Regions from separate parts of the Streptococcus sp. SP8 genome, predicted to be linked through region 2. Evidence: predicted binding sites of a transcription regulator. Region 2 holds the regulator's gene; the other holds the start of a gene.
The links. The regulator NrdR, encoded in region 2, represses ribonucleotide reductase genes. The targets are predictions, from matches to a motif close to ACACNATATATNGTGT.
Positions count from the first base shown of each region.

Region 1 (4,571 bases), on a different contig from region 2:
AAAGCAACCATTGGGAACATGATCCGCAATTTACCGTGAACAGATGCACGAAGCAAGGCACGCAATTGTGTACGGAACATTTGGTTACCTGTCTCAGAGATAGAGATACGCAAAGCACGGAAACCTAAGAATGGGTTCATTTCTTTAGGAAGATCAAAGTAAGGGAGTTCTTTATCCCCACCGATATCCATTGTACGAACAACCACAGGTTTACCATTCATACCTTCAAGAACTGCTTTGTAGGCTTCGTATTGGTCATCTTCAGTTGGGAAGTCTTGAGAATCCATGTACAAGAATTCAGTACGATAGAGACCAACAGCTTCTGCACCATTATCGTTTACACCTTCAACGTCTTTAGGTGTACCGATGTTGGCAGCCAATTCGAAGTGTTTTCCATCAGCAGTCACTGTTTTCGCATCTTTAAGGAGAGCCCATTCAGCTTTTTGTTTGGCATAAGCTTCACCAGCTGCTTTGAACTCTGCGATTTGTTCTTCAGTAGGGTTGATCACCACTTCACCAGTGATCCCTGAAACAGCCAAAACATCGCCATCTTTGACAAGTTCTGTGATGTTATTTGTACCAAGAACAGCTGCGATTTCAAGTGTACGAGCCATGATAGCTGAGTGACTTGTACGTCCACCGATATTCGTGACAAAAGCTTTTACATACTTTTTGTTCAACTGTGCTGTATCAGATGGAGTCAAGTCATGCGCAACCACGATTGCTTCTTCATTGATAGAAGCAGGGTTTGGCAATTTCTTACCAAGCAAGTTGGCAAGGACACGTTTGGTAACGTCACGAATATCTGCTGCACGTTCTTGCATGTAAGGATTGTCTTCCATTCCTTCAAAGATCGCAATGAACATGTCAGTGACTTCTTTCAAGCCAGCTTCTGCATTGATTTTTTTCGTACGAATCGTTTCTTTGATCTGACCAATCATTTCAGGGTCAGCAAGAACCATCATATGCGCATCAAAAACTTGCGCTGCTTCTTCACCAAGGCTTGCTACTGCATTCTCCCGAATAAGAGAAAGCTCGTTTTGTGAAGCTTCAAGAGCTGCATCCAAACGAGCTTCTTCTGCACTTGTATCTTCGACTGAAACAGTCTCAAATGATAAGTCTGGTTGAATGAGCAAATATGCCTTAGCAACAGCAACACCGTCAGATGCTGCAATTCCTTTTAGCATTTTTGTCATATTTTTAAGCCAATCCTTCTTTAGTCATTGTTTCTGAGATAGCTGCGATCGCATCATCAGCGTCAGCACCTTCTGCAGAGATTACAACGTCTGCTCCTTGACCAACACCAAGGCTCATAACACCCATGATTGATTTCAAGTTAACTGATTTACCTTTGTATTCAAGAGTAATATCTGAAGCAAATTTGCTAGCAGTTTGAACCAACAAAGTTGCTGGACGTGCGTGGATACCTGTTTCTGCCACGATGTGGAAATCTTTAGAAGCCATAGTTTGACTCTCCTTTTTAAAAATAGTTTTTGAGTTACCTTTTGATAACCCTTACAATTTGGTATTATATCATCTTTTGAAATTTTTTTCAAGATTTTTATCACTGACTTACAGAAAAAGACTGCGAAAAATCCCAATTTAGATACATTTTAAGAAGCACCTGAAGAATAGAGAAAATATCTTTTCAATTTTCTACTATATTATAAGTAACATTTTCCTCCGCTTTCAATGAAAAAAAGCTCTTGAACCACAGGATATTGATTCACCAAAAAATTATAACTAATTAAAGATGCTTTAAAGCCTATTCCTATCCCATTTCTTCGATTTTCACACTTTTCGCTCACCACAATATATTGTGCTTTGAAAACTCAATTTCATCTCTTTGCACAATATTTAGTTTTATTTTGTTGACAAGTTGCTGGATTTTGTTTATACTGTTTACAGATTTATATTTCGATAGGAGAACGAAAAAGAAATGGTAACCATTTATTCAAAAAATAATTGTGTTCAATGCAAAATGACCAAGCGATTCCTCGATAGCAATCATGTGGAATACCGCGAAATTAACTTAGATGAACAGCCAGAATTTGTAGAGCATGTTAAGAACCTTGGCTTCAATGCTGCTCCAGTTATTCAAACACCGGATGAAGTATTTTCTGGTTTTCAACCAGCTAAGTTGAAGAAACTTTCTTAATAAACACAGTATTTTGCTTAAATAGGGTCTAGCGTTAGCAACCTAACACTAGACTTTTTACTTGGAAAGAGAGGACTTCTCCTCTTCATTTTTTTGAACTAGAAAAGGATTATTATGGGATTAAAATCTCTTGAAGATGTGACGTATTTTCGTCTTAACAATGAAATCAACCGTCCAGTAAACGGCCAAATCATGCTTCATAAAGATAAAGAAGCTTTGGATGCGTTCTTTAAAGAAAATGTTGTACCAAATACTAAAACCTTTGACTCGATTACAGACAAGATTCAGTACCTTCTCGAGCACAATTACATTGAGAGAGCTTTTATCGAGAAATACCGTCCTGAATTTTTAGAGGAATTGGCCCAATTTATCAAAGATCAAAACTTCCAATTCAAGTCCTTCATGGCGGCCTACAAATTCTATAACCAATACGCTTTGAAAACAAATGATGGAGAATACTATCTTGAAAGCATGGAAGACCGTGTCTTTTTCAATGCTCTCTATTTTGCTGATGGAAATGAAGCTATCGCGCGAGACATCGCAAACGAAATTATCCACCAACGCTACCAACCAGCTACTCCTTCTTTCTTAAACGCTGGACGTGCCCGCCGTGGGGAATTGGTATCATGTTTCTTGATCCAAGTAACCGATGATATGAATGCGATCGGACGTTCCATCAACTCTGCCCTTCAACTGTCTCGTATCGGTGGTGGGGTTGGGATTTCTCTCAGCAACCTTCGTGAAGCTGGCGCACCGATCAAGGGCTATGAAGGAGCCGCTTCTGGAGTGGTTCCAGTTATGAAACTCTTCGAAGATAGCTTCTCTTACTCTAACCAATTGGGACAACGCCAAGGGGCTGGGGTGGTTTACCTCAACGTCTTCCACCCAGACATCATCGCCTTCCTTTCAACTAAGAAAGAAAATGCTGATGAAAAAGTTCGGGTGAAGACTCTCTCACTTGGGGTCGTCGTGCCAGACAAGTTCTACGAGTTGGCGCGTAAGAATGAAGAAATGTACCTCTTCAGCCCATACTCTGTGGAACGTGAATACGGAGTACCATTTAACTACATCGACATCACTGAAAAATACGATGAGTTGGTTGCTAATCCAAATATCCGCAAGACTAAAATTAAGGCACGTGATTTGGAAACTGAAATTTCTAAATTGCAACAAGAATCTGGCTATCCATATGTAGTCAACATTGATACTGCTAACCGGGCAAACCCTGTTGATGGAAAAATCATCATGAGTAACTTGTGTTCAGAGATCCTTCAAGTTCAAGAACCAAGCTTGATCAACGATGCCCAAGAATTTGTTCAAATGGGAACAGACGTCTCCTGTAACCTTGGTTCAACCAACGTAGTTAACATGATGACTTCACCTGATTTTGGTCGTTCGATTCGTGCCATGGTTCGTGCTTTGACCTTCGTTACAGATAGCTCTCATATCGTAGCCGTTCCAACTATTGACCACGGAAATAAACTGGCGCATACCTTTGGTCTTGGAGCCATGGGACTTCATAGCTACCTTGCCCAACAATTGATCGAATACGGATCACCGGAGTCTATTGAGTTTACGAGCATCTACTTCATGCTCATGAACTACTGGACTCTCGTAGAATCAAACAACATTGCGCGCGAACGTGGTGTTACCTTCCACAACTTCGAAAAATCTGATTATGCCAATGGTACTTACTTTGATAAGTACACGACTGGAGAATTTGTACCAAAATCTGATCGCGTCAAAGAACTCTTTAAAGATATCTTTATCCCAAGTGCTGAGGATTGGGCAGAACTGCGTGCTAAAGTTCAAGCAGATGGTCTTTACCACCAAAACCGCCTAGCTGTCGCACCAAATGGATCTATCAGCTACATCAATGACGTATCTGCTTCTATCCACCCAATTACACAACGGATTGAAGAACGCCAAGAGAAGAAAATCGGTAAGATCTACTACCCTGCAGCAGGATTGTCAACGGAAACGATTCCTTACTACACTTCTGCCTACGACATGGATATGCGCAAAGTCATCGATGTCTATGCGGCTGCAACTGAGCACGTAGACCAAGGACTCTCACTCACTCTCTTCATGCGCAGTGACATTCCAAAAGGGCTTTACGAATGGAAAACTGAAAACAAACAAACGACACGTGACTTGTCTATCCTTCGGAACTACGCCTTTAACAAAGGTATCAAGTCTATCTACTACGTCCGTACCTTTACTGATGATGGTGGAGAAGTTGGCGCAAACCAATGTGAAAGCTGTGTCATCTAAGACACTCTGATCCATTGCTACCAAAAAGTCGGTTCGCCGACTTTTTGTGCGGTATTCTAACAATTGTGTTAGAATAATAATGATTGTATGATCGAATGAATTAGAAAAAGAAAGAGATTTCAAATGGAAACTTACTACA
Region 1 covers NZ_JAQFJL010000001.1:473,107-477,677, forward strand. The annotation lists gene ptsP (phosphoenolpyruvate--protein phosphotransferase) at 1-1,196, opposite strand, end outside; gene PCY11_RS02470 (phosphocarrier protein HPr) at 1,201-1,464, opposite strand; gene nrdH (glutaredoxin-like protein NrdH) at 1,940-2,158, shown strand; gene nrdE (class 1b ribonucleoside-diphosphate reductase subunit alpha) at 2,273-4,432, shown strand; gene nrdF (class 1b ribonucleoside-diphosphate reductase subunit beta) at 4,556-4,571, shown strand, end outside.
Region 1: the regulator NrdR is predicted to act here: its motif matches at 1,808-1,823, upstream of nrdH (glutaredoxin-like protein NrdH).

Region 2 (4,571 bases):
TCAAATCGCCCCTTATCATCGAGCTCTACCTTGGCTAGACTCGCTTCTTTCAAGGTTGAAGGGAGATTGATCAAGTTGAGACGTTGGTTGATCGCAGCTCGTTTTTGGGCTTCGATTAACTCTGGCGTTTCCTCATAAGCGACATCTGCATAGCCTTCATTCATGGTGAGGATGGGCTTATAACCTTTGGCAATATAATCCGGATCTCTCAATAAGAAACGGTTGCGTTCACTAATGTATTGATTAAATTTTGAAATACTCCGTCGAATTTCTTGTTCAGACAAAGACTGGACCTTGATAAAGGCAGCAACTTCTTGGTCTGCCAAGATCTGTGCGACCAAATCCTCATAGTTAAATTGATGCGCACGGTTCATGTGAGACATAGTTTGACCTACACTTTCCATCTACTCACCTCCTTGATTCAGTTTTTCTAACAGGCGTTGTTTCTCTTTAGCAAGATCCACCTTTTCTGCTTGACTGGTTTGATTTTGATAGTTTGGTTGGCTCCACTTGGGAACATTGCTGTTCTTGCCCTTGGCTGATGTAGGACTCGTCCCCTTGTTTCCTTGAGCCTTAGCTTGTTCCTGGCGTTCTCGAACTTTTAAAATCGCTAGTTCTGCACTGTTGACCCCTTGATAAGAAAAATCATTTCCTACCTTCAAAGCATACTTTTCATTGAGATTAGCAGACTGGGTCTTGTTAAAGGTCAACAATAAGATAATATTGATCACCTCATCTAGTAAGCCTAGATCAGCTAACTTGGATAAAGTCTTGCGTTCGCTCTGCGTAATGGTCGCATTGCGTGCCTTCTTAATCTCCGCTAGAAATTGTAGGCTGGATTTTGCCTTAGCTTCTCTCAGAATGGTTTCTTCCTGACGGCTATAGGACATGCGGGGTTGCTCTTGGTTGGCCTGAGCCAACTTTTGCTTCATTCTCTTTGGAGAGACAATCCGGTCTACAGCCGTTTCTTTTGCTAGGAGATAGGTTTCATACCAGGTCCATTGTTGCTCTTCTGCGATGGCAAAGAGAGCTAGGGTTGCTTCTCCTTCATCCGCAAAACGAAGTCCATCACGCACCATCATTCGCTTAAACATCTCCATATCGAACTGCTGTTTCTTACTTGGAAGAACGGTCGTCTCCCCAGCATCTATTCCAAAGACTTGCGAGAAGGAAACTTGCCGTCTAGTCCCTAAAGAGCGTACTGGGAGCAGATCTTCCACGGCCTTTTCCCCAATCTTTTTTTCAAGCAAGCGTTTGAAAACAGCATTCGAAAAAAATTCTCCTGCCTCAAGAGGAGCATGTAACTGAATGGTGATCCCAACTTCTTCCTCATAGAGATCGATCAACCCCATGGCAATTAACCGGTCAAAAGCCAGTAGCAACTGTGGAAATCCTATATTCAAATGATTGAGGATTTGAGCCAGTAAATATTGTTTTTCATCCTGATCATAAGAGGCCAGCAGATAACGATAAACCGTTACCGTTTCCATCTCCAAAATAGGCAGGTAATACTGCTCCAATGCAGCCCCTGCCGGTGGAAGAAGATTATTTTTTAAAAATGCGAAAGGCGTATTGGGCTTCATCTATTTTTCCTTTTTCTTCTTGGTTCCCTTCGTAATTTGTTTCAAGAGGGTTTCTAACTCACCGACATCCTTGAAACTCCGGTAAACACTAGCAAAACGGACATAGGTGATCTCATCTAAATCTGCTAACTCATCCATGACCAACGAACCAATATACTCACTGTTGATTTCATTATCACTTTGGCTGCGAACCTTTTGCTCGATCCGATTCACAATTTCTTCGATTTCATCACTAGAAACAGGCCGTTTTTGAGCTGAGCGGATAATACCATTAAAGATTTTATCACGAGAAAATTGCTCGCGTGTCCCATCCTTTTTGACAACCACTAGGGTCCGCTCTTCCACTCGTTCGTAGGTAGTAAAGCGATAATGGCATTCTTCGCATTCCCTGCGACGACGGATGGTGTTCCCATCTTCAGCTTGTCGACTATCCACCACACTAGACTTACTTCCACCACATTTTGGACAACGCATTTGCTACCTCCTTAAACTGTTTTAACACTTCATTTTACCATAAATTGAATCGTAAAGAAAGCAGAAGAACAGGAGAATCCCCTATGGTTGCTCCTCATTGATCCATAAAAAAGAGTCGAAGGACGATTGAATAAAATCGTTTTCCTTTCGACTCTCCATTTATATTAAAGTGATAATTCAGCTTCTAAGCCATAGTGATCACTGACATGGGGTTTGTTTTGATCATCAAAAATGACATGTAGACGCTGGATGTCCCATTCTGGACTTGCAAAGACGTAATCGATTCGCAATGGAACTTGATTATCCGTCCAGCCATCGATTCCAGGACCTACAGTATAAGTCCCCTTTGTTTCTTTGGCTTCGATAAAACTATCTTGAAGTTTTAGCGAACTGGATAGAATCGTTTCATACCCTTCTTGACCAGCAGGATTATTGAAATCACCAGCTAGAATAAAAGGTTTGCCTACTTGGCTGAAGTAGTTCTCAATGCGTGGCCACTCAAATTGGAAACCTTTGTCCCACCAAGAAAGATGGACGCTGGCAACAGCAATCTCTTTGCCATCTACACTTGTATGGGCAACAGCTACTCGGCGGGTATGGTAGTCCGTTGGATCATCCATATTGGATACCAAAATCTCATCCGCCTTCAAGGGTTGACGCGAAAGAACGGCCACACCCTCATTGAGGTGATCATAGCCAATATGGTTGTAGGCCCAAGTCCAGTAATAGTGAAGACCTTGAGCAGCCAACTCCTCAACCAATACGCGAACAAAGTGATCCTTGTGAATGGCTACAGCTGATGGCAAAGCTTGATAATACTCATCCGTTTTAACTGCTTCTGAGGCCATTTCTTGATTGACCTCTTGGAAACAGATCACATCATATTGTGCTTCTAAAATTTGCTCCTTGAGGGTCTCAAATTTTTGCTGGGCATTCTCTTCCATCCAACTATGGGAATTTAATGTTAAAAATTTCATCCCCTGATTTCTCCTTCTTTTCAAATCAAGAAACGGCAAGAGGCCGGGTACACTGCCCCAACCTCGTTTTCTTTGCCGACATCTCTTATAATTCTACTGTTGCAACAGGCGTATTTGCAGCCAATTTACCAGTATGTTCGACCTTAACTGATTTAATCGCATCTGCATTTGTGAAGACAACAATTGTTGAAGTTTCACGACCAGCTGCACGGATCGCATCAAGGTCTGCTTCTACCAAGAGGTCTCCAGCAGCCACTGTTTGACCTTCAGAAACTTTAACCTCAAATGGTTTTCCTTCAAGACTAACAGTATCTAGACCAATGTGAACCAAGACTTCCAAACCATTATCTGTTACCAAACCAAGGGCATGTTTGGTTGGGAAGACACTAGTAACTTTACCAGCAACTGGTGAAACGATGTGGCCATTTTCAGGCTCAACTGCAAATCCGTCTCCCATCATTTTTTGTGAGAATACAGGATCTTTCACATCTTCGATGTTGATCACTTCACCATCTGCAACAGAGTGAACTTCATCAGTTACCCCTTTAAAGGTTGCTTCAGCCTTTTGAACTGCTGTCATTTGGCTAGGAAGTGTTTCAGGAATGACTTCACCTGAATCAAGAACGTCTTGGATATCAGATTTCAATACGTCAGCTTTAGGTCCGTAGATCGCTTGGACCCCTTGTCCTTTCATGACAAGACCCATAGCGCCTTCAGCTTTCCATTGTTCTTCTGTTCCGACTTTTTCAGCGTCCTTAACGGTTACACGAAGACGAGTCATACATGCGTCAACGTCGACGATGTTAGCACGTCCACCAAGAAGGTTGATAATGTTAATGACTTGTGAGCTTGCTGAGCTTGTAGCAGCACCTGCTGCTGCACCATCTCCTGCAGGGGCATCATCATTTTGTTCATAGTTACCGTTACGTCCTGGAGTCGCATAATTGAATTTCTTAATCATGAAGTTAGCAATGAAGTACATGATAAATCCAAAGAGGACTGTTACCCATACAAAGTTAAAGATATCTAGTGCCAAACCAGCGTTGATGGCCATTGGTGTACGTGTCAAGAACTCGATTGAACCGAATGAGTGAACACGAAGGTGAACCAAGTCAGCCATTGCAAAGGCAGCACCTTGAACAAAGGCGTAGATCAAGTACAATGGTGTTGCAATGAACATGAACATGTATTCAATTGGTTCTGTAACACCTGTCAAGAAGGTTGCAAGAGCAGTCGCAACAAGCATTCCTTTGTATTTTTCTTTTTTATCTGGGTCCACATTGCGGTAGATAGCCACCACGATTCCCATCAAGATACCGAAAGATCCGATCATTTGACCAACTTTGAAACGAGCTGGTACGTATGCTTTAAGCAAGTGTTGATACTGACTAGGATCTGCTTTCTTCAAGTTGACAAGGTCTGTTACCCAAGCCAACCAAAGTGGATCTTGTCCAAATACAGTTGTTCCTTTGGCAGCACCTGTAAGAACTTGGTAGCTACCACCCAATTGAGTATAGTTGATTGGAATGGTCAACAT
Region 2 covers NZ_JAQFJL010000020.1:3,207-7,777, forward strand. The annotation lists gene dnaI (primosomal protein DnaI) at 1-404, opposite strand, end outside; gene PCY11_RS10090 (DnaD domain protein) at 405-1,583, opposite strand; gene nrdR (transcriptional regulator NrdR) at 1,584-2,057, opposite strand; gene PCY11_RS10100 (endonuclease/exonuclease/phosphatase family protein) at 2,222-3,034, opposite strand; gene PCY11_RS10105 (PTS transporter subunit IIBC) at 3,120-4,571, opposite strand, start outside.